DNA from 4 places in the Rahnella sp. JUb53 genome. Region 1 is predicted to be linked to each of the others. Evidence: predicted binding sites of a transcription regulator. Region 1 holds the regulator's gene; each other region holds the start of a gene.

What was found. The regulator CRP, encoded in region 1, controls carbon source genes, mostly activating them, when cyclic AMP is high. The targets are predictions, from matches to a motif close to ATGTGANNNNNNTCACAT.
Region 2: a site for CRP is predicted at 5,196-5,213, ahead of EC840_RS13850 (YjcB family protein). Genes of this name have one in related genera too.
Region 3: a site for CRP is predicted at 5,275-5,292, ahead of adhE (bifunctional acetaldehyde-CoA/alcohol dehydrogenase). Genes of this name have one in related genera too.
Region 4: a site for CRP is predicted at 5,113-5,130, ahead of EC840_RS23430 (PTS sugar transporter subunit IIC). Genes of this name have one in related genera too.

The regions. Positions count from the first base shown of each region.
Region 1 is NZ_SLYT01000011.1:20,693-28,202, forward strand. It holds gene EC840_RS21050 (MFS transporter) at 1-206, opposite strand, end outside; gene EC840_RS21055 (LysR substrate-binding domain-containing protein) at 400-1,311, shown strand; gene EC840_RS21060 (OsmC family protein) at 1,313-1,720, opposite strand; gene crp (cAMP-activated global transcriptional regulator CRP) at 2,083-2,715, shown strand; gene EC840_RS21070 (YccS/YhfK family putative transporter) at 2,777-4,852, shown strand; gene EC840_RS21075 (aspartate aminotransferase family protein) at 5,499-6,713, opposite strand; gene EC840_RS21080 (aminodeoxychorismate synthase component II) at 6,848-7,423, opposite strand.
Region 2 is NZ_SLYT01000005.1:159,955-167,464, reverse strand. It holds gene malP (maltodextrin phosphorylase) at 1-2,011, opposite strand, end outside; gene malT (HTH-type transcriptional regulator MalT) at 2,332-5,058, shown strand; gene EC840_RS13850 (YjcB family protein) at 5,323-5,607, shown strand; gene bglX (beta-glucosidase BglX) at 5,995-7,510, shown strand, end outside.
Region 3 is NZ_SLYT01000006.1:32,831-40,340, reverse strand. It holds gene oppC (oligopeptide ABC transporter permease OppC) at 1-439, opposite strand, end outside; gene oppB (oligopeptide ABC transporter permease OppB) at 455-1,375, opposite strand; gene oppA (oligopeptide ABC transporter substrate-binding protein OppA) at 1,562-3,202, opposite strand; gene EC840_RS15095 (YchE family NAAT transporter) at 4,381-5,025, opposite strand; gene adhE (bifunctional acetaldehyde-CoA/alcohol dehydrogenase) at 5,559-7,510, shown strand, end outside.
Region 4 is NZ_SLYT01000014.1:90,759-98,268, forward strand. It holds gene rpoZ (DNA-directed RNA polymerase subunit omega) at 1-88, shown strand, start outside; gene spoT (bifunctional GTP diphosphokinase/guanosine-3',5'-bis pyrophosphate 3'-pyrophosphohydrolase) at 108-2,216, shown strand; gene trmH (tRNA (guanosine(18)-2'-O)-methyltransferase TrmH) at 2,222-2,920, shown strand; gene recG (ATP-dependent DNA helicase RecG) at 2,917-4,998, shown strand; gene EC840_RS23430 (PTS sugar transporter subunit IIC) at 5,229-6,548, shown strand; gene gltS (sodium/glutamate symporter) at 6,604-7,510, opposite strand, start outside.

The DNA of each region.
Region 1 (7,510 bases):
CCGAACCGGTCATTCAGCCAGCCCGCGGGGATCTGAAACAGCGAATAGGCCAGGAAGAAAATGCCGGTGATATACCCCAGCTGTTCAGGTTGCAGATTAAATTCGCGCTCGATGGGCAGCAGCGCAAAGCCCATCACTGTTTTATCGATATACACCACGGCATAACCGACAAATAGCAGGAAGATCATCAGGGAACGACTTTTCATAGCGGATATCCCTTTTTGTTATCACCACGTCAGATTTTCTCACTGCCGGATGAATCGTAAAATGCGACATGCATCACGTAATCAACTGAATAACAACATATTATTTTTCGCGATCCTGACGCTATCAGCTTTACAGCGTGACCATAAGATGCAATTTTTGGGCGGGTGATGCTTTTTACTGATAGGGATCGTGATGCGCTATTTGCCGAAATTGCAGCAACTGAAGGTTTTCCAGCAGGTTATCCGCAGCGGCAGTATTCGCGGCGCGGCGCGGGCGTTGAATCAGTCACAACCGGCGGTCAGCAGAACATTGCGTGAACTGGAACAAACGCTCGATACGCAGCTGATCGTGCGTGGCAATCAGGGGATGACGCTGACCGAAACGGGGCGGGCATTTGCACAGCGTATGCAATTTATCCTCGAAGAGCTTGAGCGCGCCGCCGATGAAATTCGCCAGATCGAACAATATTCGCAGGGCTCCGTCGCCATTGGATTTTCATCGCTGCTGGCGCTGACGGTTTTTCCCGGATTGGCAGGAGAATTTAAGACGCAGTTTCCGCAGTCCAAACTGCTGATCAAAGAAGGGCAACTTTCCACGTTATTACCTGCACTGCGCGAAGGGAAACTGGATTTCGCGGTCGGTACCGCCGGGCCGGGATTTCCGCTGGAAGATCTGGTACGTGAGCCACTGTTCAGCGCACCTTTCTGCGTTATCGCCCGGCGTGGACATCCGCTGGCAGGCTCCACAACTCTGGAGGAATTACAGGATGCGCGCTGGCTGTTGCCCGAAACGGATATGGGGTATTACCAGCAAATCAGGGTATCGATGGGAGGATTTCATCAGCCGGCAGCGGAAATGCCGGTGCATACAGATTCGGTGGTGTGCGGGCTAAATATGGTGTTGCAGTCTGATTATCTGACCATTGTGGCGCGCGCGATGAAAGCGCCGTTCGGATTGCAGGACAGGCTGAGTGTGCTCAATATCGATACCCTGCCGCAGGCAGAATACTGTGTGCTTTACTCGCAAAAATCGCCGCTGACGTTTGCCGCGCGGCGATTTTTGGATTTATTGCGCAGCCAGTGCCACGCCTATGACTGGTCGTAACTTATTCGACGCTGATCACTTCAAAGCTGTGCGTGATGGTCGCCGCTTTGCCGAGCATCAGGGACACAGAGCAGTACTTTTCCGCAGACAGGCTAACGGCACGTTCGACAATCTTATCGGTGAGATCTTTACCGGTGACGATAAAATGCAGATTGATGTGCGTGAACAGGCGCGGCGCTTCTTCGCGGCGTTGTGAGGTCAGCTTGACTTCACAATCACGCACGTCATTACGGCCTTTTTGCAAAATAGACACCACATCAATCGCGCTGCAACCGCCTGCGGACATCAGCAGCATTTCCATCGGGCTGGGTGCTTTATCGCCCGCATTACCATCCATAGAAATCTGGTGGCCTGACGCTGACTCGCCTAAAAACGTCAGCCCTTCTACCCATTTTACGCGTGCGTGCATGAACTATTCTCCCGGTGAATAAACTCGTCGAATTCCGCTCCCAGAGTACCCTTTCACCTAAAATCTGGCAACGTAACCCGATCGCCATCATGCTGAAGCGAGACAACAGAAGACAGCATTGCAAACCTGTGCTACAAACAAAGCCGAAACATACTTTCCAGTGAATTGCGGTGACGGTTTTCGCGGTTTAAGAACAGAACCCACGGTGATAACGGCAATAATCAGGCTGTTTCACCCCGACACCCGCTTGCAGCATTTCTGGGGAGTTATATGCTGAAAGGGCGCTTTTTTTATGAAGTGCCGTACAGGGAACTCTGAGCCCTGTGATTTTGGGCAGCGATAACAACAGAGGATAATAGCAAATGGTTCTCGGCAAGCCACAAACAGACCCGACTCTTGAATGGTTCCTGTCTCACTGTCATATACATAAGTATCCTTCTAAAAGTACGCTGATTCACCAGGGTGAAAAAGCCGAAACGCTTTACTACATCGTGAAAGGGTCAGTTGCTGTCCTTATCAAGGATGAAGAAGGCAAAGAAATGATACTGTCCTACCTTAACCAAGGTGACTTCATCGGCGAGCTGGGACTCTTCGAAGAAGGTCAGGAACGTAGTGCGTGGGTTCGTGCAAAAACTGCCTGTGAAGTGGCTGAAATTTCTTATAAAAAATTCCGCCAGCTGATTCAGGTTAACCCGGATATTCTGATGCGTCTTTCCGCGCAGATGGCAAACCGTCTGCAAGTGACGTCAGAGAAAGTCGGCAACCTGGCCTTCCTCGACGTAACAGGGCGTATCGCTCAAACTCTCCTTAATCTGGCTAAACAGCCTGATGCGATGACCCATCCGGACGGGATGCAAATCAAGATCACCCGTCAGGAAATCGGCCAAATCGTCGGTTGTTCACGTGAAACAGTCGGACGTATTCTCAAAATGCTTGAAGATCAAAGTCTGATCTCGGCACACGGTAAAACGATTGTCGTTTACGGCACACGTTAATCCCTTAAAAATCGGCGCGGCAGAACACTGTCGCGCCTTTTTTATGGGCTAAGCTTTATCCATGACGCTATGGCGAAGACTGTTTTACCATCCGGAAGTTAACTACGCGCTGCGCCAGACGCTGGTGTTGTGCCTGCCCGTTGGTATCTGCTGGTTGTTCGGCAATCTGCAAATGGGGCTGCTGTTCTCTCTTTGTCCTGCCTGCTGCAACGTCGCGGGCCTCGATACTCCGCATAAACGCTTTTTCAAACGCCTGATAATTGGCGGAACACTGTTTGCCGTGAGCAGTATTCTGCTGCAAGTCATGCTGGAAAACTGGCACATTCCCCTGCCGCTCATCATGCTGTCGCTGGCCTTGCTGTTAGGCGTGACCGGTGAAATCAGCCCGCTGCATGCACGTCTGTTGCCCGGTGCACTGGTCGCGACCATCTTCACGCTGAGCATGGTTGGCTTGCGTCCGATGTGGCAGGCACCGGTGCTTTTCGCCGCCGGCACGGCCTGGTACGGATTGTTTAACTGGGCGTGGTTTCGTATTTCGGAAGAACAGCCGATGCGCGAAACGCTCAGTCAGCTCTATCTGCAACTCGCGGATTACTTCGAAGCTAAATACAGCCTGCTGACGCAACACACCGATCCTGAAACCGCGTTACCCCCGTTGCTGACGCGACAGCAGCAGGTCATCGACCTGATTGCCCTGCTCTATCAGCAACTGCACATGCTGCCGCAACACGGCCATCATCATCACCATAAAAGACTGTTTCAACGTTTTCAGGTCGCGCTTGATTTGCAGGAGCACATCACGGTGAGCCTGCATCAGCCGGAAGAAGTGCAGAAGCTGGTGGAAGAAAGCCACGCCGAAGCGGTTATCCGCCGTAATGCGCAGGTGATTTCCGCCCGCCTGCGGGTCATCGCCGACGACATTCTTTATCACCGTTTATCCGCGCGGTTTACGATGGCCAACGAGCTGGCCGCGCTGGAGAAAATCGCCGCGCGCAATCCTGAGAACCCGGTCGGCCAGTTTTGCTACTACCACTTCAGCCGCATTGCGCGCCTGCTGCGGACACAGCGCCCGTTGTACAAACGTGACCTGATGAACACTCAGCCGCGTTTACCCTTCTGGCCTGCGCTGAAAAGCTATCTTTCCTTCAAATCTGTCGCCCTGCGCAATGCCGCCCGTCTGGGGATCATTCTGGCGATTGGCAGCAGCCTGGGCCTGTTCTTTAATCTGCCCAAGCCTTACTGGATTTTGCTGACCATCATGCTGGTCAGCCAGAACGGTTATAACGCCACACGCGTGCGTATCCAGCACCGTGCGCTGGGCACGCTGGCCGGATTGCTGATTGCCGCCGGATTGCTGAAGCTGGAATTACCCGAAGGCATCACGCTGATGTGTATGCTGATCGTCACGCTGGTGTCGTATACGGTGCTGCGTAAAAACTACGGGCTGGCGATGGTCGGCATGACCGTGACGGCGGTATATACCCTGCAACTGCTGGCGATGAACGGCGTGCATTTTCTGGTACCGCGACTGGTGGATACGCTGATCGGCTGCGCGCTGGCGTTCGGCGGGACCATCTGGCTGTGGCCGCAATGGCAGAGCGGATTACTGCGTCAGAACGCGCACCAGGCGCTGGAAACCTATCAGGATGCTATCCGCTTACTGCTTGAAGAAAACCCGGATACCTCGAAGCTTGCCTACACCCGTATGCAGGTCAATCAGGCGCACAACAAGCTTTTCACGTCACTGAATCAGGCCATGCAGGAGCCCGGCTTTAACTCGCATTATCTGGCGGATATGCGCTTGTGGGTGACGCACAGCCAGTTCATTGTCGAGCACATCAACGCGATGACCATCCTCGCCCGCGAGCATTACATGCTGCCGGAGAAACTGGCGACGGAGTATTTACAGACCTGTGAAATTGCGTTGCAGAGTTGTCAGCAGCGACTGCTTTATGACGGACCGGGCAATGAGAACACGCTGATCAATGCACCGGAACTGCATCCTGATATGCCACTGACCGAGATGGAACGCCATCTGCGGCGTGTGATTTCACATCTCAGCGTGATGCATACTATTTCGTCACTGGCGTGGAAGCAGAGGCCACATCATGGGATCTGGCTGACGCGGAAGGCGTGAACGTGAAGGGGATTGCCCCTTTTAAATCCCCTTTTTACTGGCTTACAGCCAGACTGCTTTTTAAAGCTAATCGGAGAATATTTCGGTTTCTCAAGTACGGGGATCACTTAACGCGCTGCGCCGAAACCGCCCAAAGGAGGAAAGTGCTTTTCCTCCTTTGGATTCCTCCTCGCTTTTTCAACACGCGCTCCGCTTGCTGGCTATGTTTCAGCAACTGCGGTGACAGGCTGGAAATCTTACCGCTGCGCGGTTCCCTCTCTCGGTCCTGAAGCCCTGGGTCTTCAGGCCGCTCCGTTCGGCAAGATTTCTGATTCGCCCGCGAGATCTTAAATTCAACAGCAGACTGTTTTTATCTTTTAGATAAGTTGACTGGCGTGCTCAAAAATGGCACCGAATGAACGGTTCGAGACCAGAGGCTCGAAGCCTGAAATTCGGGAATCGCGTAGCGATGACATTTTGCGCCACTCACTAATACACCAGAACATGTCCGTCATGCCTGCGGCAGCGCGCAGTAAAAAAGCGAGGGGAGTGCAGAGGGGAAAAGCCTTTCCCCTCTGCTCGGTTTCGGCGCACAAGGCCTTGTGATAACCGTTATTGAAAAACCGAAATTTACTCAGTCGGTTTTAACCAGCGGGGGGGGAAGCATTCAGCCTGCAACCTTTGCTACGGCTTTCTCAAATCTTTCCATCCCTTCGCTGATATCAGCGAAATCAATCACCAGTGAGGGCGCAAACCGCATGACGTTCGGTCCGGCGACCAGCATCATCAGGCCGAATTCGGCGGCGGCGGCATGGAATTCGCCTGCACGATTTTTAAACTCGTCGGAAAGCTCAGCGCCGATCAACAAACCCTGACCGCGGAACTCGCTGAAGATGTGATATTTCTGATTAATGGCCTCCAGCGCGCTGATAAATTTCTCGCGACGCTCGTTGATACCGGCCAGCACGTCTGGCGTATTGATGATATCCAGTGCGGCTTCAGCGACGGCGCAGGCCAGCGGGTTACCGCCGTAAGTGGTGCCGTGTTTGCCCGGTTCCATCACCGAGGCCACTTCTTCGGTTGCCAGCATGGCGGAAACCGGGAAGCCGCCGCCCAGCGCTTTGGCGGTGGTCAGGATATCCGGCGTCACGCCGTAATGCATATAGCTGAACAACTTACCGCTGCGCCCCATGCCGCTTTGTACTTCGTCCAGCACCAGCAGCGCATTATGTTTATCGCAAAGCTCGCGCAGCCCTTGCAGGAACTCTTTAGTAGCCGGTGTGACTCCGCCTTCACCCTGAACGGGTTCGACAACGATCGCACAGGTGTGATCGTCGATGACCGCTTTTACCGCGTCCAGATCGTTAAACGGCACGTGGACAATGTCGGCCGGTTTCGGGCCGAAGCCGTCGGAATATTTTGGCTGACCGCCGACAGAAACGGTAAACAATGTGCGGCCATGGAAAGCGTTATGGAAAGCAATGATCTTACTTTTGTACGGGCTGTGGCGATGGGAAGCGTAATAACGCGCCAGTTTAAAAGCAGCTTCATTGGCTTCAGCGCCGGAGTTGGCAAAAAATACGCGGTCTGCAAAGGTCGCGTCGATCAGCTTCTGAGCCAGGCGCAGTGCAGGTTCGTTGGTAAACACGTTGCTGACATGCCACAGGGTTTCGCCCTGTTCGTGTAACGCTTTTACCAGTGCCGGATGGCAATGCCCGAGCGCCGTCACCGCGATACCACCGGCGAAATCAACGTATTCGGTGCCCTGCTGATCCCAGACACGACTGCCTTTACCTTTAACAGGAATAAATTTCGCTGGTGAATAAACCGGCAAAATCACTTTGTCGAACGTACCCCGATCTACCGCTGATTTTTCTGCCATAACCCTTCGCCCTTACTGATATTGATGTGAAAATATAATCATAAAATATGCATAAAAAATCAGATACAGGCAAACAGAAATCGCACCTGATGGGTAAGTAATTTTTGCAGCGATGTTAACGAGGAATTAAACGGTTAGATTTTAAGGAAATTATCCAGAAGCTGATGCCCCTGCTCGCTCAGAATGCTTTCCGGATGGAACTGCACCCCGTGAAGCGGCAAGGTTTTGTGCATGATGCCCATGATTTCGTCGCGCTCGCCGTCGCGGTCTGTCCAGGCGGTGACGTCAAAACAGTCCGGCAGCGTTTCGGGCGCAACCACCAGCGAATGGTAGCGGGTGACAGTCAGCGGATTATTCAGTCCGGTAAATACGCTCTGACCGGTATGTCGCACCGGCGATGTTTTACCGTGGATAGCCTGACGCGCCCGCACGATTTTCGCGCCGAACGCCTGCGCCATAGCCTGATGCCCGAGGCATACGCCAAGGATCGGCAAACGGGTAGAGAAATGCGTGATGGCTTGCAGGGAAATACCCGCCTGATCCGGTGTGCAGGGGCCGGGAGAAATCACCAGATGCGACGGAGCAAGTTGCTCTATATCGGTCAGCGTCAGCTGATCGTTACGCAGCACTTTCACCTCAGCGCCCAGCTCGCAAAAATATTGATAAAGGTTGTAGGTGAAGGAGTCGTAGTTGTCGATCAGCAGCAGCATAGCGTTCCCGGTAAAAGTCGAAAATTTACCGGGCAATTCTACGCATTTTTCAGCACAGGCTTCAGTATTTTGTCGCTCTGATCTTGC
Region 2 (7,510 bases), on a different contig from region 1:
CAGCAATCTCGACATTCGCGCCGTCGAGCGTGCCGACGGTCAGCGCGCCGTTCAGCGCCAGCTTCATGTTGCCGGTGCCTGAGGCTTCTTTCCCGGCGGTCGAAATCTGCTCGGAAACGTCTGCGGCCGGGATCATCAGTTCAGCGACAGAAACGCGGTAATCCGGAATAAACACCACTTTGATGCGGTCGCGCACCAGCGGATCGTTATTCACTTTTTCCGCCACTTTGTTAATAGCGTAGATGATGTTTTTCGCCAGGTAATAACCCGGTGCCGCTTTCGCGCCGAACAGGAAGACGCGTGGCACCATGTCCATTTCCGGGTTATCACGCAGCTGACGGTAAAGGGACAGAATGTGCAGCAGGTTAAGATGCTGACGTTTATATTCGTGCAGGCGTTTGATCTGCACATCGAAAATCGCGTCAGGGTTAAGCGTCAGCCCCATCACCTGTTTCACGTAGTGCGCCAGTTTTATTTTATTCTCGCGCTTAATCGTCTGATAACGCTGACGGAATTTTTTATCGTCGGCGAAACTTTCCAGCCCTTTCAGGGCATCAAGATCGTTCACCCATTCGGTTTTCAGCGTGTCGTCAATCAGCGCAGACAGTGCCGGATTACACTGTTTCAGCCAGCGACGCGGCGTAATGCCGTTGGTGACGTTATGGAATTTGTTCGGCCACAGCTGGTGATATTCCGGGAACAGATCTTTCACCACCAGTTCGGAGTGCAGCGCCGCCACGCCGTTCACCGCAAAGCCGCTGACCACGCACAGGTTCGCCATACGGACTTGTTTGTTCTGGTGAACAGACAGTTTTTCCCACACCGCTTTATCGCCCGGCCACTGCTTTTCGACCACTTTTTTGAAGCGGGCATTAATGGCTTTGATCAGCGAGAAGTGGCGCGGCAACAGGCTGCGTACCAGTTTTTCGTCCCAGCATTCCAGCGCTTCAGGCATCAGCGTGTGGTTGGTATACGCAAAGGTCTGGCTGGTGATTGCCCAGGCAGCGTCCCAGTCCAGCTGATGCTCGTCGAGCAAAATACGCAGCAGTTCAGGAATGGCAATGGTCGGGTGCGTGTCGTTGAGCTGGATAACTTCGAATTTCGGTAAATCCTCAATTTTGCGACCGAGGAAATGATGACGATGCAGGATATCGCCTACCGAACAGGCGCACTGGAAATACTGCTGCATCAGGCGCAGGCGTTTACCGGCGTCGTGGTTGTCATTCGGATACAACACTTTGGTGAGCTTCGCCGCATCAATGCCTTTTTGCTCAGCTTTGAGGAATTCACCGTCGTTGAACAAGGTCAGATCAAACGGATGCACATCAGTCGCCTGCCACAAACGCAGTGGCTGGGTGACGCCATTTTTATAGCCGACCACCGGCAAATCCCAGGCTTCACCGCGCAGGGTGAACGCCGGATGCCATTGTTCTTCACCATTCTCGTTCCTGGTCAGTTTGCCGCCAAACGCCACGTCAACAGACAGCGAGCTGTTGTGGCTGAACCACGGATAGCTTTCGCGATGCCAGTTATCCGGCGCTTCCTGCTGTTTGCCTTCGCTGAACGACTGACGGAACAGACCGTATTGATAATTCAGGCCGTAGCCGGTCGCCGGTTGTCCGACGGTCGCCATCGAATCAAGGAAACAGGCCGCCAGACGCCCTAATCCGCCATTACCCAGCGCCGGATCGGTTTCCTGCTCCAGCACATCGGCCAGCTCAACGCCCTGCTCTTTCAGCGCCTGGTTAACGGTCTCATACCAGCCGAGGTTGATCAGGTTATTCGCGGTCAGGCGCCCAATCAGAAATTCCATCGAAATATAGTTTACGTGCCGTTGCGGCTGTTTTGTCGCTTCAGGCGCAGGCTGCGCACTCAGCGGTTCGGACAGCGCGGCACTGGTGGCCTGCCACCACTGATGCGGTGTCATATCCTGTGCCTGTTGCAAACCGAATCCCTGCCACTGGCGTTTTAGCGCGGCTAAAAACTGCGTCTTATCCAAAGTCACCTGCATTACATGCCTCTTTATCCGGGAATTTGTAGGGAAGTCTGATGTTGATTATCACTATGCTGACGCTTGTGCCTGTGAGCAGCATCATCCTGCCAAAGATTAGGCAGGGAGGAGAAACGGGGCGTAGCCGGAGGAGACGGGGGATCAGGGGGAAGCTCTGAAAATTTGTATTTAGAAGTGTGATGCAGAGCAACTTAACGGCATGTAAAAACGTAACATTCTTGCAATCAATGTTTCAAAGGAGGACTTTAGAAAAAGTGATTAATTACACGCTGCGAAATAATTATTACGCCTCCTGACTACCGTCAAAAGAATCGAAAAAAATGCTGATCCCGTCGAAATTGAGCCGCCCGGTGCGGCAGCAAAATACAGTGGTTCGCGATCGTCTGCTGACGAAGCTCTCGACTGCGCCAAATTACCGTCTGACCCTGGTCGCCAGTCCGGCGGGCTATGGGAAAACGACGCTGGTCGCACATTGGGCGGCGGGCAAAAGCGATCTCGGCTGGTATTCGCTGGATGAAAGTGACAATCAGCCGGAGCGTTTTGCCAGCTATCTGATTGCGGCGGTACAACAGGCTTGCGGCGGTCATTGCGTCAAAAGTGAAGCGCTGAGTCAGAAACACCAGTACGCCAGTTTATCGGCGCTGTTTGCTCAGCTGTTTGTTGAGCTTTCCGACTGGCACCGTCCGCTGCTGCTGGTTATCGACGATTATCACCTGATTTCTAACGACGCCATCCATGAAGGGATGCGTTTTTTCCTGCGTCATCAGCCGGAAAATCTGTCGCTGGTGGTCCTTTCGCGCACCCTGCCACCGCTGGGTATCGCCAATATGCGTGTCCGCGATCAGTTGCTGGAACTTAACGCCACGCATCTGGCCTTTACGCACCCGGAAACCCAGCAATTTTTCGACAACCGGTTGAAAGACCCCATCGATCAGGCCGACAGTGGCCGTCTGTGCGACGAAGTGGCCGGCTGGGCAACGGCACTCCAGTTGATCGCGTTATCCGCACGTCAGTCCACCACGTCGTCGCAACAGTCTACGCAGCAGTCCGCCCGCAAACTGGCCGGGCTGAATGCCAGCCATCTTTCAGAATATCTGGTGGATGAAGTGCTGGATCGCGTGGATACGCCGACACGAGACTTTTTACTGCGCTGCTCGCTGCTGCGGTCAATGAACGATGCGCTGATTGTGCGCCTGACCGGCAGCGAAAACGGCCAGCAGCGCCTCGAGGAACTGGAACGTCAGGGGCTTTTCATTCACCGCATGGATGACACCGGCGAATGGTTTAACTTCCATCCCCTGTTTGCCACTTTCCTGCGCCAGCGCTGCCAGTGGGAACTGTCGACAGAACTGCCGGCCATTCACCGTGCCGCTGCTGAAGGCTGGCTGGCGCAAGGTTTTCCAGCCGAAGCTATTCATCATGCGCTGGGGGCGGAAGACATCAATATGCTGCGCGATATTCTGCTGCAACACGCCTGGGCACTGTTCAATCAGAGCGAACTCGCGTTGCTGGAAGAATGTCTGGCCGCGCTGCCGTACGACCGCCTGATCCAGAATCCTAAACTGGTGCTGTTGCAGGCGTGGCTGGCACAAAGTCAGCACCGTTATGCCGAAGTGGAAACGTTGCTGGTGCGCGCCGAAAGTGAAATGCAGCAGCGCAATATCGTCATGGAACAGGAACTCGCGGCGGAATTTGATGCCCTGCGGGCGCAGGTGGCGATTAACGATGGCCGTCAGGATGAGGCGGAAAAACTTGCCGCGGACGCCCTGAAATATCTGCCGTATGAAAGCTATTACAGCCGGATTGTGGCGACCTCGGTCACCGGCGAAATCCAGCACTGCAAAGGCGATCTGACCCGCGCCTTGCCGCTGATGCAGCAAACCGAACAGATTGCCCGCCGCTATGAAGCTTATCACTATGCGTTATGGGCATTGCTGCAACAGAGTGAAATCCTGATTGCGCAGGGCTTTTTGCAGGCTGCGTTTGAGATGCAGGATCGCGCATTTGAACTGGTGCGTGAACAGCATCTGGAACAGTTGCCGATGCACGAATTTTTACTGCGCCTGCGCTCGCAATTACTGTGGTCATGGTCGCGGCTCGATGATGCCGAAGACGCCGCCCGTCAGGGGCTTGATGTGCTGACCAACTTCCAGCCACAGCAGCAGTTGCAGTGTCTGGCAATGCTGGCGAAATGCTCCCTCGCCCGCGGTCAGCTCGATAACGCACATCACCATCTGCAACGCTGTGAAAGCCTGCTCAAAACCGGTCAGTATCACATCGACTGGCTGACCAATACCGATAAACCAAGGGTGATTTACTGGCAGATGATCGGCGACAAAGCCGCTGCCCGCCAGTGGCTGCAACAGGCGCGTAAACCCGACATGGCCGACAACCATTTCCAGCAAGGCCAGTGGCGGAATATCGCCCGTGTGCAGATTTTGCTGGAACAGTTTGATGAAGCCGAGGTGGTACTCGATGAGCTGAATCAGAATGCGCGTCAGTTGCGCCTGACCAGCGATCTCAACCGCAATCTGCTGCTCAGCAATCTGCTTTACTGGCATACCGGCCGTAAAAATGATGCGCAGCGGGTGTTGATCGAAGCGCTGGGGCTGGCGAACCGTACGGGTTTTGTCAGCCATTTCGTCATCGAAGGGGAAATGATGGCGCAGCAGTTGCGACAGTTGCTGCAACTCAATCTGCTGCCGGAACTGGAACAGCGCCGTGCGCAGCAAATTCTGCGTGAAATTAACCAGCACCATCGTCATAAGTTCGCGCACTTCGACGAAGGGTTCGTCAACAAACTGCTGACCCATCCGCAGGTGCCGGAACTGATCCGCACCAGTCCGCTGACCCAGCGCGAATGGCAGGTTCTCGGGCTGATTTACTCCGGTTACAGCAACGATCAGATCGCCGGTGAACTCGATGTCGCCTCCACCACCATCAAAACGCATATCCGCAATTTGTACCAGAAACTGGGCGTCGCACACCGTCAGGAAGCGGTGCAGCAGGCGCAGCATCTGTTACAGGTCATGGGGTACGGCGCCTGATTCACCGGGTAACTCTCAACGCCCTACCGTTATCGCACCCCACTCTTTTCATAACACATCATCAAAATAAGTTGATGTGTTATGCCTATTTCTCATTAGCGAACATATTTTGCTCAAAAATAAAATCTGGTGATATAATGTGACCGTCGTCACACTATTGTAATTCACCATTTCTTCAGAAAAGCCCGCTGCCAACCTGTTGTAACAGCCATCCGGCTGATTTTGGCTTTGTGTAAACGGCTGTAGTGAGTAAGGATTTTATCGATGGGTACTTTAACTGCCGGGATTGTCATGATGCGCTGGGAATTGCTGAGCGCCTTTTTGATGTTCTGCACCAGCCAGCTTAATATTGTTTGCCGCCAGTCCAGCCGCAACACCATGGCCTTTGTTTGCAGCGGTCTCGGCCTGACCGTAACCTGTTTCTTCGTGATGAGCCTGATGGGCATGAATTATGATGCCGCCGCCGTCGCGCAGTTCTGGGCAAACACGAAAGACGTTTTCTTTGATGTGATGAGCAAAACCCCGACCGATATGTCTTATTACTATTAATCCGATTCGCTCACAGCGTGTCGTTGAGAACAGATGAAAGAAAGGCAGAACATGATGTTCTGCCTTTTTTATTACCCTGATAATGAACATTCAGACCAGCTTGCTGATTATTTGTTCACCTGCATATCATTTAATCCTAAATTTAGAAAAATGCGTGGCGTATCTGAGGTCTTTTTGTACGTGAGTTTCTGATTACCTGTAAATTGCAGTCTGCTCCGCAATGTAAAACGATATTGTGCGCAGGGCATAAACTATTCATTGCTAATAGTTGAAGGGTCGTATTAGATTCTCACCCATACTTTTCTTAGAATGATCATTGCTTTGTTTGCTTCAGGCTGCTGAATTTTCACCGGTTTGGCACCCCTGCTTATGGCTGAAGGAATTCCGATGAATACGCATCACGTGCTTGGCGCGTTAGTGTTACTGGTAAGTTCTGCTTCTTCGCTCGCCGTTGAAACGACGGGCATTCCCCAGGATCAGGTAAAAGAGCGCAATGCATTTATTGCGGACCTGATGAAAAAAATGACCATTGATGAAAAAATCGGTCAGCTGAATCTGGTCACTGTGGGGCCGGACTACCAGAAAGAAGCCATTATGGCTGACATCCGCGCCGGTAAAGTCGGTGGCGTGTTTAATACCGTCACTAAACCTGATATTCGCCGCATGCAGGATCAGGTGAAAGAAAGCCGCCTGAAGATCCCTCCGTTTTATGCCTATGACGTGGTGCATGGTCAGCGCACTATTTTCCCTATCAGCCTTGGCCTTGCCGCCAGCTGGGATATGCAGGCCGTCAACACCAGCGCACGTATTTCCGCACTGGAAACCGCAGCAGATGGTCTGAATATGACCTTCTCGCCAATGGTCGATATTACCCGTGATCCGCGCTGGGGCCGTGTCTCCGAAGGTTTTGGCGAAGACACCTACCTGACGTCCCGCCTGGCACATGAAATGGTGACGGGTTATCAGGGTAAAGATCCTTCCGCACCCGACGCCGTGATGGCTAACGTCAAACACTACGCGCTGTACGGCGCGGTGGAAGGCGGTCGCGAATACAACACCGTGGACATGAGCCTGACCCGCATGTTTAACGATTACATGCCACCGTATAAAGCGGCGGTAGATGCCGGTGCTGGTGGCGTGATGGTTGCCCTCAACAGTGTTAACGGCGTTCCCGCGACGTCAAATACCTGGTTGCTGAAAGATATTCTGCGCGATGACTGGCAGTTCAAAGGTCTGACAGTGAGTGACCACGGCGCTATTGGCGGTCTGGTCAAACACGGCGTGGCCGAAGATGATCGTCAGGCGGCTGCGATGGCGCTGAAAGCCGGTGTCGATATGGACATGGCCGACAATATGTACGGTAAGTATCTGAAAGGATTGCTCGCCGACGGTCTGGTGAGTCAGCAGGATATTGACCGTGCCGTACGTGACGTTCTGGCCGCGAAATGGGACATGGGGTTGTTTGTCGATGAATACCGTCATTTAGGCCCGCAGTCGAGCGACCCGGCGGACACCAATGCCGAAAGCCGTCTGCACCGCACCGAAGCCCGCGAAGTCGCACGTACGTCCCTCGTGTTGCTGAAAAACACCAACGAGACGCTGCCGTTACAGAAAAAAGGCACCATTGCCGTGATTGGCCCGCTGGCTGACAGCAAACGCGATGTGATGGGCAGCTGGTCTGCCGCCGGTAAAGCCGCTCAGGCTGTGACTGTCTTGCAGGGGATGAAAGATGTCCTCGGAGACAAAGGCACTTTGTTATATGCACGCGGTGCTAACATCACCGACGATCAGGGGATGGTCGATTTCCTTAATTCCTACGACAAGCAGGTGATCAACGACCCGCGTAAACCACAGGACATGATTGACGAAGCGGTGAAAACAGCTGAGAAATCAGATGTCGTGG
Region 3 (7,510 bases), on a different contig from region 1:
AGGAGTTGAGGATTTCCAGCAGACGCATCATCGCGGAGTCAATTTTACCGCCCAGATAACCGGACAATGACCCGTAAAGCGTACCGAGGATCACTGCAACCAGCGCTGCCGCCACGCCAACCATCAGGGAAATACGCCCGCCGATCGCCACGCGCACCAGCAAATCACGGCCTGAAGAATCTGTACCGAAGAAGTGATGGGAAGCCATATCAGGGGCAGCTGACATCATATTCCAGTCAGTATCATCGTAGGCAAACTGCGATAACATTGGCGCGAAAGTCACAAACAAGGCGATGAACGCGAGGACGATCAGGCTGGTCACCGCGGCGCGGTTGTGCATAAAGCGGCGTCGCGCATCCTGCCACAAACTGCGGCCTTCAACTTCCAGTTTCTCGCTGAAGTTTTCGACGACGTCGCTATTTTTCTTACTTAACATCATTGACGTACTCCGGCATTAATAACGGATTTTCGGGTCGATGACGGCATAAAGCACGTCGACGATCGCATTGAACAAAATAGTCAATGCGCCCACTAAAATGGTCAGGCTCAGAACCAGTGAATAGTCACGGTTTAATGCACCGTTAACAAACAGCTGGCCAATACCTGGCAATCCGAAAATGCTCTCGATGACCATCGAACCGGTGATGATACCCACGAAGGCCGGTCCCATGTAGGACAATACCGGCAGCAACGCGGGTTTCAGTGCGTGACGCAAAATGATGCGGCGCAGTGGCAAACCTTTGGCACGTGCTGTACGGATAAAGTTGGAATGCAGAATTTCGATCATTGAGCCACGGGTGATACGCGCGATACTGGCGATATACGCCAGAGACAGCGCCACCATTGGCAAGATCATATATTTTGCGCCACCACCGTTCCAGCCACCACCAGGCAGCCATTTCAGCGTAATCGCAAATATCAGCACCAGTAACGGCGCCACCACGAAACTGGGTATGACCACCCCGGTCATCGCTATGCCCATTACCGTGTAATCCCATTTGGTATTTTGGTTCAGGGCAGCAATAACGCCCGCACTCACACCAAACACAATCGCCATGATAAATGCCGCCAGACCGAGTTTCGCTGAAACCGGGAACGAGGCCGCGACGAGATCATTAACGGTATAGTCTTTATATTTGAACGACGGGCCGAAATCGCCTTTCGCCAGCTGTTCTAAATAGTGGAAGTACTGCTTATACATAGGGTCATTGAGGTGATATTTGGCCTCAATGTTTGCCATCACTTCTGGCGGGAGATTACGCTCACCCGTAAAAGGGCTGCCCGGTGCGAGACGCATCATAAAAAATGAAATGGTGATCAGAATGAATAGCGTCGGAATCGCTTCCAGACAGCGGCGTAAAATAAACTTTAACATTGCCCGTACCTGTTTCTAAGCCTGTCACTACAGCTTTATAGTTTTGGCTTGTTCACGGCGATCATCAAATGATCGTCGCCGTGGTGGCTCTTTGTTTTCATCCCGAAATCCGGAATAAAAACATTACCTTCATCAAAATAGGATGAGCAAGGCAGCTCGGGGATGCCTTGCTCTGATATCCGTGACTTAGTGTTTGATGATGTACAAGTCTTTCACGTAGACGTTGTCCTGCGGATCTTTACCGGTGTAACCGCCAACGTATGGTTTCACCAGACGCGCGTTCACGTAGTAATAAACAGGAACAATGGCAGAGTCTTTATCCAGCTGGGTTTCTGCTTTCTGATACAGCGCCGCACGCTCTTCATCAGTTTTCACTGTCAGAGTATCCGCGATGTCTTTATCAAACGCCGGGCTCTTATAGTGAGCGGTGTTGTTGCTGCTGTCAGACAGCATGGTGTTCAGGAAGGAAGAAGGTTCGTTGTAGTCAGAACACCAGCCAGCACGTGCCACATCGAAGTTGCCCTGATGACGGCTGTCCAGGAAGGTTTTCCATTCCTGGTTAACGAGTTTCACGTCAACACCCAGGTTTTTCTTCCAGATAGCGGCGGCAGCGATAGCCAGTTTCTTGTGCAGATCCGACGTGTTGTACAACAGATCGAAAGTCAGAGGTTTAGCAGAGGTGTAACCTGCTTCGGCCAGCAGTTTTTTAGCCTGCTCGTTACGTTGTTCCTGAGTCTCTTTGAACCAGGCTGGCGGAGTCAGTTTCGCACCATCGGTATAAGGAGGGGTGTAACCGTAAGCTGGCAGGTCGCCCTGTGCTTTCACTTTGTTCACGATGATATCGCGATCCAGGCCCAGTTTCAGTGCTTCACGAACGCGTGAATCAGTGAACGGCGCTTTCTGGTTGTTGATTTCGTAGTAATAAGTACACAGGTACGGGTCAACGTGAACTTCGGTTGGGATTTCTTTCTTCAGTTTCTGGAACAGTTCGATCGGCATGTTGTTGTAAGTCATGTCGATTTCGCCGCTGCGGTAGCGGTTAACGTCAGTTACTTCCGAAGAAATTGGCAGGTAAGTTACCTGGTTGATCACAGTTTTTGCGTTATCCCAGTAAGTCGGGCTACGTTCCAGGACAATACGTTCGTTGACGGTCCAGGCTTTCAGTTTGTATGCGCCGTTGCTCACGTAGTTTTCTGGCTGGGTCCATTTGTCGCCAAACTTCTCAACAACACTTTTGTTTACCGGCTTCATCGCGGTGTGAGACAGCATTTTTACGAAATAAGGAACAGGTTCGGTCAGGGTCACTTGCAGGGTATGGTCGTCGATGGCTTTCACACCCAGAGTATCAGGGCTTTTCTTACCACTGATGATGTCATCAATATTTTCGATATGACCGTATTGCAGGTAGCTTTCATAAGGAGATGCGGTTTTAGGATCTGCCAGACGCTGCCAGCTGTAAACGAAATCAGCGGCGGTCACAGGGTCACCGTTGGACCATTTAGCTTCAGGACGCAGGTGGAAGGTCCAGACTTTAAAATCTTTGTTTTCCCAGCTGGTTGCTACGCCAGGAATAACGCTGCCGTCTTTACTGTCGGTATTCACCAGGCCTTCGAGCAAATCACGGATAACGTTGGATTCTGGTACGCCTTCAACTTTATGCGGGTCGAGAGACTGAACTTCTGAGCCGTTGTTACGAACCAGTTCTTGTTTGGCTGCCAGAGTGACACCTGCTGGCACATTGGCTGCAAATGCATTATTCACTGACACCGCGCCAACCGCAGCCATAATGCAGGCAGCCAGCAGATTTTTTTTTGTGATGTTGGTCATTTTTATTCAACTCCAGTTTTTATTATGAACTTGCACGCCTGGGTGCAAGATAAACCCTTGCTGGGTCAACGGATTTCATGAGCAGGAACGAATTGCTCATGAAAAGCCCCATGTAGTTACCACCCGCAGATGGCTGTCCCCTACTACTGCATGTGTTACCTGGTAAGTCCGTTAAACCTCTGGCTGTTAATCGCCTTGCGGTTTCTGAGATCGTTAAGGATGATCTCCCTCCATTTGATTCACCCCGTGCGCGACAAAAAGAATTCTGTGGCGAACCAGGCAATCACATACTGTTATTCCTGCACTTAACAATATTATTTTCTTATTCACCCGACTTAAGGCGACAGAAAATCCTTCGCGGTTAAATGCGAGCCATCAAATTAATAAGAAGAAGATCTGAAGATTTGTTTAGCTGATCATAAAAATTCAGCATAAGGCGGTTTGATGTCGTCAACGTTATGCCCGGTTTTCTTTTTGCAGAAAACACATGAGGATAAATTTGCAGTAAGCATTGCGACACGACACTCTCCAAAAACAAATAAAATGGCTTCAATCTTTTTCGCACTAGCAAGAATCGTGCTCACCAGGAGCATTGCTCTAAACAAAAATCCATTTTTGAAGGCGATTTGAAAATTATCAGAACCCTGTTACGCGCGCCAATAAATTTTGCAAATTTGTTACGCAATTCTCTTTTACTCGTAACAGTCTTTACAACAGGTCAGTCAGGCAGAGAGCAGAAAACAGCATTAACTCGCTGATTTAAAGAATCTTTATGGCGAAATTACTCATCAAAGCCCTACCGGAGACTGTTCAAGAACTCGCCTGACACAATCAGTTAACATTGTTAGATTTATAAGAATAAACACCTGTTAACTGCTGTGTTAACACTAATAACATCTCGATACAGCCTGCACAAGCCTTACAGAATGATGTGGGCAAATTAACGTCAATACGGGCAATAAACGCCAGTAATTAGCGAATAATTAGCTAAGTTTATTTAAAGAAATGAGGACTTGGATTGAAAAGAGGAGTGAGACGAGGGTTTGCGCCACATTAGGGTGCAATCGCTCTGAATTAAGTCATTAGCTGCACTATAATAAGGCATTCGATTATAAGTGGAAGTGATAATTATCACGAAAACACCTGAGTATTTTCGTGATAATTCGGCCGCTAATTGATTAAAGAAGGCCCGGGAAAATCGCTTTTATACCTGTCACAATAAATTCAATGCCCAGTGACATCAGCAGCAATCCCATAATACGGGTGATGACGTTAATGCCGGTTTGCCCCAGCAGACGCACCAGTAAAGGTGCCGCCCTGAACAGCAGCCAGCAGCAGAAGGCGAAGAACATGATAGCAACAGTCAGACCCAACAGGTTTGGCCAGCTGTGATAACGCGAACTCCAGACGATTGTTGAACTGATTGCACCGGGTCCTGCCATTAAAGGCAACGCCAGCGGAACTACACCGACGTTTTCGCGGATCGCTGTTTCTGACTTTTCCTGCTTGTTCTGTTTATCTTCCCCGAGCTTTCCGCTGATCATCGACATGGCGATAGTGACCACAAGGATCCCGCCGGCGATACGGAATGAATCAATGGAAATGCCAAACAGGTGCAAAATTGCATCGCCGAGGAACAGCGCAGTCGACAATATAATGGCAACAGACAGGTTGGCCGTCATATTGGTTTTGTTACGCCCTGCCGCCGCCTGATAGCTGGTCATGCTGATAAACACGGGCAAGATCCCCACAGGATTGACCAGTGCAAACAGCCCGACAAAGAATTTGATATAACCAGAAAAATCTAATAAAGATTGGCTCACGCAGAACTCCGCACAGTTACGCCGGTAGATGAAGGTTTTGATGGGCGCTAATGTACTGGAATCGCAGTAAAGGCGCCACGCCGTTTCATAGTTTTTATCACCAGATTTCCAAATAAAGGCAGTGGATAAGACTTTTGTTAAAAATCAGTTTTTTTATTGATAACTTTAGATACAAAACTGTATTATCCACGGGCTAATTTGATAATTATTCTCAATAAACTACTGCTGAAAGGTGTCAGCTTCGGTATTTAGTGATCCAGATCAAATTACGTCTGCCTACAAATAGGTAAGCTTTGTGCATAGTCACTCGACGGTAGTTTGCAGAACAAATATTCGTCAAGCCACGTTGAATGAGGAGTTATCTACTACCTTACGTGCTTCACTACTGGAAGCTCTTTAAGCAAATAAAGAGACAAAGACAACACCTTGAGAATCATAGAGTTAATTAGTTTCTCACGGTGACTGATAGCAGGTCTATACTAGTCTTTGGCAAGTTATTTACTAAAAGAGTTTAACTTTATCAGGAGAGCATCATGGCTGTAACAAATGTCGCTGAACTAAACGCACTCGTTGCGCGAGTCAAAAAGGCACAGCGCGAATATGCCAACTTCAGTCAGGAACAAGTAGATAAGATTTTCGCTGCCGCCGCTCTGGCTGCTGCCGATTCTCGTATTCTGCTCGCCAAACTGGCCGTTGAAGAATCCGGAATGGGTATTGTCGAAGACAAAGTGATCAAAAACCACTTCGCCTCCGAATATATCTACAATGCTTACAAAGACGAAAAAACCTGTGGCATCCTGGGCCAGGATGACACTTTCGGTACCATCACTATCGCTGAACCCATCGGCCTGATTTGCGGTATCGTCCCAACTACCAACCCCACTTCCACTGCGATTTTCAAAGCGCTTATCAGCCTGAAAACACGTAACGGTATTATCTTCTCTCCACACCCACGTGCTAAAAACGCGACTAACAAAGCGGCAGACATCGTTCTGCAGGCTGCTATCGCTGCCGGTGCGCCAAAAGACATCATTGGCTGGATTGATGAACCAAGTGTAGAACTTTCTAACCAACTTATGCACCACCCGGATCTGAACCTGATTCTGGCAACCGGTGGTCCGGGCATGGTTAAAGCAGCCTACAGCTCCGGTAAGCCAGCAATCGGCGTGGGTGCAGGTAATACCCCGGTCGTTGTAGATGAAACTGCAGATATCAAACGTGTTGTTGCTTCCGTGCTGATGTCCAAAACCTTCGATAATGGCGTAATCTGTGCGTCTGAACAGTCCATCATCGTGGTTGATTCTGCTTATAACGCTGTTCGTGAACGTTTCGCATCGCACGGCGGCTACATGCTGCAAGGCAAAGAGCTGAAAGCTGTTTCAGATATCATTCTGAAAAATGGTGGCCTGAACGCGGCTATCGTAGGCCAGCCAGCGACTAAAATTGCCGAAATGGCCGGCATCAAAGTGCCAGCTCATACTAAAGTGTTAATTGGTGAAGTCAGCGTTGTTGACGAATCAGAACCATTTGCACACGAAAAACTGTCCCCTACCCTCGCGATGTACCGTGCTAAGAACTTCGAAGACGCGGTTGCTAAAGCTGAGAAACTGGTAGAAATGGGCGGTATCGGCCATACCTCTTGCCTGTATACAGACCAGGACAACCAACCAGAACGTGTGAACTATTTTGGCAACAAAATGAAAACCGCACGTATCCTGATCAACACCCCGGCTTCTCAGGGTGGCATCGGTGACCTGTACAACTTTAAACTTGCTCCTTCTCTGACGCTGGGTTGCGGTTCATGGGGTGGTAACTCCATCTCTGAAAACGTCGGTCCTAAACACTTGATCAACAAGAAAACTGTAGCGAAGCGAGCAGAAAACATGTTGTGGCATAAACTTCCAAAATCTATTTACTTCCGTCGTGGCTCACTGCCAATCGCACTGGAAGAAGTGGCTACTGATGGAGCAAAACGCGCATTCATCGTCACTGACCGTTTCCTGTTCAATAACGGCTATGCAGATCAGATCACCAGCGTTCTGAAAAGCCACGGCATTGAAACAGAAGTGTTCTTTGAAGTAGAGGCTGACCCAACGCTGAGCATTGTTCGTAAAGGTGCTGAGCAAATGAACTCCTTCAAACCAGACGTCATTATCGCGCTGGGTGGTGGTTCACCGATGGACGCCGCTAAAATCATGTGGGTTCTGTACGAACATCCGGACACTCAGTTCGAAGATTTGGCGCTGCGCTTTATGGATATCCGTAAACGTATCTACAAATTCCCGAAAATGGGCGTGAAAGCGAAAATGATCGCCGTCACCACCACTTCCGGTACTGGTTCAGAAGTGACTCCTTTTGCGGTTGTTACCGATGATGCAACTGGTCAGAAATATCCACTGGCTGACTATGCGCTGACACCTGATATGGCTATCGTTGATGCTAATCTGGTGATGAACATGCCTAAATCACTGTGTGCTTTCGGTGG
Region 4 (7,510 bases), on a different contig from region 1:
CCTCGACGTTCGTGACCGTCAGGAGCAACAAGAGCAGGAAGCCGCAGAGATTCAGGCAGTGACTGCCATCGCTGAAGGCCGTCGTTAATTAACGAAACGGATCTCACTTGTATATCTTTGAAAGCCTGAATCAACTGATTCAAAAATACCTGCCGGAGGAGCAAATTAAGCGCCTCGTGCAGGCTTACCTCGTGGCGCGGGATGCGCACGAGGGGCAAACACGTTCCAGCGGTGAGCCGTATATTACTCACCCGGTGGCCGTGGCCTGTATTTTGGCTGAAATGAGGCTCGATCATGAGACTCTGATGGCGGCGTTATTACACGACGTTATCGAAGACACGCCTGCAACTTACCAGGATATGGAACAACTGTTTGGCAAGAGCGTTGCTGAGCTGGTTGAAGGCGTTTCAAAGTTAGACAAGCTGAAGTTCCGCGATAAGAAAGAAGCACAGGCGGAAAACTTCCGCAAAATGGTCATGGCGATGGTGCAAGACATCCGCGTCATTCTGATCAAACTCGCTGACCGTACCCATAACATGCGCACGCTGGGTTCTTTGCGCCCGGATAAACGTCGCCGCATTGCCCGCGAAACGCTGGAAATTTACAGCCCGCTGGCACACCGTTTGGGTATTCATCACCTGAAAACCGAGCTCGAAGAGCTGGGCTTCGAAGCACTCTATCCAAACCGTTATCGCGTCATCAAAGAAGTGGTGAAAGCCGCGCGTGGTAACCGTAAAGAGATGATCCAAAAAATCCTCTCTGAGATAGAAGGCCGTTTAACCGAAGCCGGTATTCAGTGCCGTGTCAGTGGCCGCGAAAAACACCTGTACTCTATCTATTGCAAAATGCACCTCAAGGAACAGCGTTTCCATTCCATCATGGATATCTACGCCTTCCGGGTGATCGTTAAAGACCTCGATACCTGCTATCGCGTGTTAGGGCAGGCTCACAGCCTCTACAAACCGCGTCCGGGTCGGGTCAAAGATTACATCGCAATCCCAAAAGCCAACGGCTATCAATCTTTGCATACCTCACTTATCGGCCCGCACGGCGTGCCGGTTGAAGTGCAGATCCGTACTGAAGATATGGATCAGATGGCAGAGATGGGGGTTGCGGCTCACTGGGCTTATAAAGAGAACAGTGAAACCAGCACGACGGCGCAGATCCGCGCTCAACGCTGGTTGCAGAGTTTGCTTGAGCTGCAACAAAGCGCAGGCAACTCCTTTGAATTTATCGAGAGTGTGAAATCGGATCTGTTCCCGGATGAGATTTATGTCTTTACCCCGGAAGGTCGTATCGTCGAATTGCCTGCGGGCGCGACGCCGGTCGACTTTGCTTACGCAGTGCATACCGATATCGGCCATGCCTGTGTGGGCGCGCGCGTTGACCGCCAGCCTTATCCGCTTTCACAGCCGCTCACCAGCGGTCAGACTATCGAAATCATTACCGCTCCGGGTGCCCGCCCGAACGCTGCCTGGCTGAACTTTGTCGTCAGTTCACGCGCTCGCGCCAAAATCCGCCAGATGCTTAAAAACCTGAAACGTGATGATTCCGTTTCGCTGGGTCGTCGTCTGCTGAATCACGCGCTGGGTGCCGGTAAAAAACTGTCAGATATTCCGCCAGAAAACATTAAAAACGAACTCGATCGCATGAAGCTCGTGGCGATGGATGATCTGCTGGCTGAAATCGGTCTCGGCAACGCGATGAGCGTTGTTGTTGCTAAAAATCTGATGGGCGATCAGTCATCAATGGCATCGTCAGGCACGCGTAATCTGCCGATTAAAGGCGCAGACGGCGTACTGATCACGTTCGCAAAATGTTGTCGTCCGATCCCGGGTGACCCGATTATTGCGCACGTCAGCCCTGGCAAAGGTCTGGTTATCCACCATGAATCCTGCCGTAATATTCGTGGCTATCAGAAAGAACCTGAGAAATTCATGGCCGTTGACTGGGATAACCATCAGGAAACGGATCAGGAATTTATCGCCGAAATCAAAGTCGATATGTTCAACCATCAGGGCGCACTGGCGAACCTGACAGCAGCAATTAACGCTGCTCAGTCGAACATTCAGAGCCTGAGCACCGAAGAAAAAGACGGTCGCGTCTACAGCGCCTTTATCCGCCTGACGACTCGCGATCGCGTTCATCTGGCGAATATCATGCGTAAAATTCGTATCATGCCGGACGTCATTAAAGTTACCCGCAACCGAAACTGATTGTTATGACCCCAGAACGTTATGCGCGTATCCGCGAAATGCTTGCGGCCCGACAGCCAGACCTGACGGTCTGCATGGAACAGGTGCATAAACCGCATAACGTTTCTGCCGTCATTCGCACGGCAGATGCCGTCGGCGTTCATGAAATCCATGCCGTCTGGCCTACCACCCGAATGAAAACACTGGTCTCTTCGGCGGCGGGCAGCAACAGCTGGGTTCAGGTCAAAACACACAAAACCATTCAGGAAGCGGTCGCCAAAATGAAGGCGAAGGGTATGCAAATACTCGCTACGAATCTTTCTGAAAAAGCTGTCGATTTCCGTGCCATTGATTACACCCGTCCGACCTGTATCTTGCTCGGACAAGAAAAAACGGGTATCACTCCAGAAGCTTTAGCTCTCGCGGACAGCGATATCATCATTCCGATGATCGGGATGGTGCAATCTCTGAACGTATCTGTCGCCTCAGCACTTATCCTGTACGAAGCACAGCGCCAGCGGGAAAATGCCGGTCTGTATCGCCGTGAAACCAGCCTGCTGAGCGAGAAAGAGCAGCAGCGACTGCTGTTTGAAGGTGGCTATCCGGTGCTGTCGAATGTGGCGAAGCGCAAGAAACTGCCACGCCCTTTCATTGACGATCACGGTCAGATTGTTGCCGATGACGAATGGTGGTCTGCGATGCAAATGACGGTTAAAAAAAGATGAAAGGCCGCCTGCTCGACGCCATCCCGCTGACGTCGCTTTCCGGCGTCGGAGCCAGTCAGGCAGATAAACTCGCTAAACTCGGCCTTGAAACTATTCAGGATTTACTGCTTCACCTGCCTTTGCGTTATGAAGACCGTACCCGCCTTTACACCATCAATGATTTACAGCCTGGCATTTTCGCAACTATAGAAGGCGAAGTGCTGCGCAGTGATATCAGTTTTGGCCGCCGCAGAATGCTGACCTGTCAGATAAGCGATGGCACTGGCATGGTGACGTTGCGGTTCTTCAATTTTAACGCCGCGATGAAAAACAGTCTGGCAGCAGGCCGTCGTGTCACCGCGTATGGCGAAATTAAACGCGGCACCATCGGCGCTGAAATCATTCATCCGGAATACCGCATTCAGGGTGAAAACAGTGAAGTGGTTTTGCAGGAATCGCTGACGCCGGTCTATCCGACAACGGAAGGTATTCGCCAGGCAACACTGCGTAAACTGACCGATCAGGCTTTAGAATTACTCGATACCGTACCTATCGCCGAATTATTGCCGGAAGAATTAAGCCGTTCGCTGATCCCGCTTCCTCAGGCGCTGCATTTACTGCATCGCCCGCCGCCAGACATCCAGCTCGCCGATCTTGAGAAAGGTCATCATCCTGCTCAGCGACGCCTGATTATGGAAGAACTGGTGGCGCATAATCTCAGTATGCTGGCCGTTCGCGCCGGTACACAAAGCTATAAAGCACTGCCATTGCACCATGACGATCGCCTGAAAAAACAGTTCCTCGCTTCTCTTCCTTTCAGCCCGACAGGCGCGCAGCAGCGCGTGGTGGCTGAAATCGAGCAGGATTTAGCGAAAAGCTACCCGATGATGCGTCTGGTTCAGGGTGATGTGGGTTCTGGCAAGACGCTGGTAGCAGCTCTCGCCGCACTCTGCGCTATCGCTCAGGGGCAACAGGTCGGATTAATGGCGCCGACAGAATTGCTGGCCGAACAACATGCCAATAATTTCCGTCAGTGGTTTGAACCGCTGGGAATTCAGGTCGGCTGGCTGGCAGGAAAACAAAAAGGTAAAGCCCGGCAGGCGCAGCAAGACGCGATTGCCAGCGGTCAGGTTTCAATGGTGGTGGGCACGCATGCCATCTTCCAGGAGCAGGTTTTGTTCTCGTCACTTTCTCTGGTCATCATTGATGAACAGCACCGGTTTGGTGTACACCAGCGTCTGGCGCTGTGGGAGAAAGGCCTGCAACAAGGGTTCCATCCGCATCAGCTGATCATGACGGCGACGCCTATCCCGCGAACTCTGGCCATGACTGCCTATGCGGATCTTGATACGTCAGTGATCGACGAACTGCCGCCAGGCCGTACGCCGGTGACAACCGTCGCGATCCCCGATACCCGCCGCAGTGATATTATCAGCCGCGTCAAAAGTGCCTGCGAGCAGGAAAACCGTCAGGCTTATTGGGTGTGTACGCTGATTGAAGAATCAGAAATGCTCGAGGCTCAGGCAGCCGAAGCCACCTGGGAAGGACTGAAAGAGGCCCTGCCAGCGCTCAACATCGGGCTGGTGCATGGTCGCATGAAAGCGCAGGAAAAACAGGCCGTCATGCAGGCGTTTAAACAAGGCGAAGTGCAACTTCTGGTGGCGACGACCGTTATTGAAGTCGGCGTTGACGTACCAAATGCCAGCCTGATGATTATCGAAAACCCGGAGCGTTTAGGACTGGCGCAATTACACCAGCTGCGCGGCCGCGTCGGGCGCGGTGCCGTGGCTTCCCACTGTGTTCTGCTCTATAAAACGCCGCTGAGCAAAACTGCGCAGAAGCGTTTGCAGGTACTGCGTGACAGTAACGATGGTTTTGTCATTGCCCAGCAGGATTTAGAGATCCGCGGACCGGGCGAATTACTGGGTACGCGCCAGACTGGCAGTGCAGAGTTTAAAGTCGCGGACCTGTTACGCGACCAGGCAATGATCCCCGACGTGCAGCGTATAGCGCGCTATCTGCAACAGCAGTTCCCGGATCACGCCAAAGCATTGATAGAACGCTGGCTGCCGGAAAGAGTCAGATACACCAACGCCTGATCCCCTTCTCCACACTCTCTTATCGTCGAAGCATTATTAAAAATGATGTTTTTGCGCCTTCACATTCATGCAAATTTTAATGTCACCGCAGCTGAACTGCTTTCTTCGTTGGTTATTTGATGACCTTCACAGAGTGAGGCAAAGTCGGTAACCGGTTTCATACCCCATCACTACACTGATGATAATTAAGGCAACCCTGTCTGATGTCCTCAACATAAGGTCAAATCATCATGAGTATCAGCCAATCCCTCTTTAACTTTATAGAACAAAAGATCAGCCCTTTTGCTGCCCGGCTTTCCTCGCAACGCCACGTCATGGCGGTACGTGACGGTTTCATTTCAGCAATGCCGTTTATGATTGTCGGCTCTTTTTTACTGGTTTTTGTCCACCCGCCATTCTCACCTGAATCTTCGTGGGGTTTCGCCAGGAGCTGGCTGGCGCTTTCGGCTAAATATGAAGTACAAATTTTGACGCCGTTCAATATGACGATGGGGATTATGTCGATCTACATCGCGGCATCGATTGCCTACAATCTGGCAAGAAGTTACAAACTTGACCCGTTTATGACGGCGATGCTGGCGCTGATGTCTTTTCTGCTGGTCGCTGCGCCGCAGGTTGATGAGAAAATGTCGACCGTCGCGCTGGGTGGCGTGGGCATATTTACCGCCATTCTGGTGGCGATTTATGTGACTGAGCTGACGCGGCTGCTGAAAAAATACAATATCGGCATACGCTTACCTGAACAGGTTCCTTCAAACATTAAGCATTCATTCGATTTGCTGATCCCGATTATTGCGGTGGTGGTGACGCTTTTCCCTTTGAGTTTGCTGGTGCAGTCAGGGTTTGACATGCTGTTGCCACAGGCGATTATGGCGCTGTTCGAACCGCTGATTTCCGCCGCTGACTCACTGCCCGCGGTACTTCTCGCCGTGCTGATTTGCCACCTGTTGTGGTTTGCCGGCATTCACGGTTCAGCCATCGTTTCCGGCATGTTGCAGGCTTTCTGGTTAACCAACCTTGGCCTGAATCAGACAGATCTCGCCGCAGGTTTACCGATGACGCACATCATGACCGAGGCTTTCTGGAATTTCCTGATCGTTATCGGTGGCTCCGGCGCAACCATCGGGCTGGTGTTGCTGTTTTGTCGCAGCAAGTCGGCGCATCTGCGCACAATGGGCAAACTCAGTCTGATTCCCAGCTGCTTTAACATTAATGAGCCGGTGATCTTCGGCACGCCAATTGTTATGAACCCGGTATTTTTCATCCCCTTCCTTCTGGCACCGATGGTGAACGCCGTCATTGCCTACACTGCGGTTAAAACCGATCTTCTGCCGCATATGATTTCACTGGTTCCCTGGACATCTCCGGCGCCAATTGGCGCAGCCTGGGCAATGGGCTGGGATTTCAAAGTGTCGATTCTGGTCGTCATGCTGATGGCGCTTTCGATGGTGATTTACTATCCGTTTTTCAAGGTTTATGAAAAACAGCTAATGGCGCAGGAGAAAGCCGCTGAAGCGGAAGAGGTGTTTACGGAAAAAGCAGCACAGTAAGCGATAAATCAGAAGGAAAGGCAGGCACAGAAGCGAAACTTCTGTGCCTGTTTTTTTAACTGAAAGCCGGGAATATTGGCAGCATCAGATACAGTTTAATGACGATCGCATTGGCAATATCAATGAAGAATGCCCCAACCATCGGCACAACCAGGAAGGCCAGATGCGAAGGACCAAACTGGTTGGTGATCGCCTGCATATTCGCAATCGCCGTCGGCGTTGCACCCAGTCCGAAGCCGCAATGTCCGGCAGCCAGTACCGCGGCATCATAGTTTTTGCCCATTACGCGATACGTTACGAAAATCGCGTAAAGCGCCATCGCGATGGTCTGTACGATGAGGATTGCCATCATCGGCAAAGCCAGTGACGCCATTTCCCACAGCTTCAGGCTCATCAGTGCCATCGCAAGGAACAACGACAGGCTGACATTACCCAGTACTGAAACGGCCCGGTCAAAAACACGATAAAAACCGAGCCACGCCATGACGTTGCTCAGGATCACGCCCACGAACAGAACACAGACAAATGTCGGAATTTCGAAGGCAGACCCCTGAAGCAGGCTGTCAAAGTAAGTTCCAGCCATCAGACATATCGCGATCAGCGCGATCGTTTCCACCATCACCAGCGGGGTGATCATCCGCCCGATGGTCGGTTTTTCAAATGCGCTGGGATCGGCGGCATCTTCCGGTGTGCCGTTTGGTGTTGAAGAATGGCTGACCAGATAACGCGCCACCGGCCCGCCGATGATTCCACCTAACACCAGGCCGAAGGTCGCACAGGCCATAGCAACTTCCGTCGCGTTTTCAAAGCCATAACGTTCGATAAACAGCTTGCTCCACGCCGCACCTGTTCCGTGACCGCCAGAAAGTGTAATCGAACCGGCCAGCAAGCCCATCAGCGGATCAAGCCCCAACATTTTCGCCATCCCGATACCGATGGCGTTTTGCATCAGCAACAGGCCG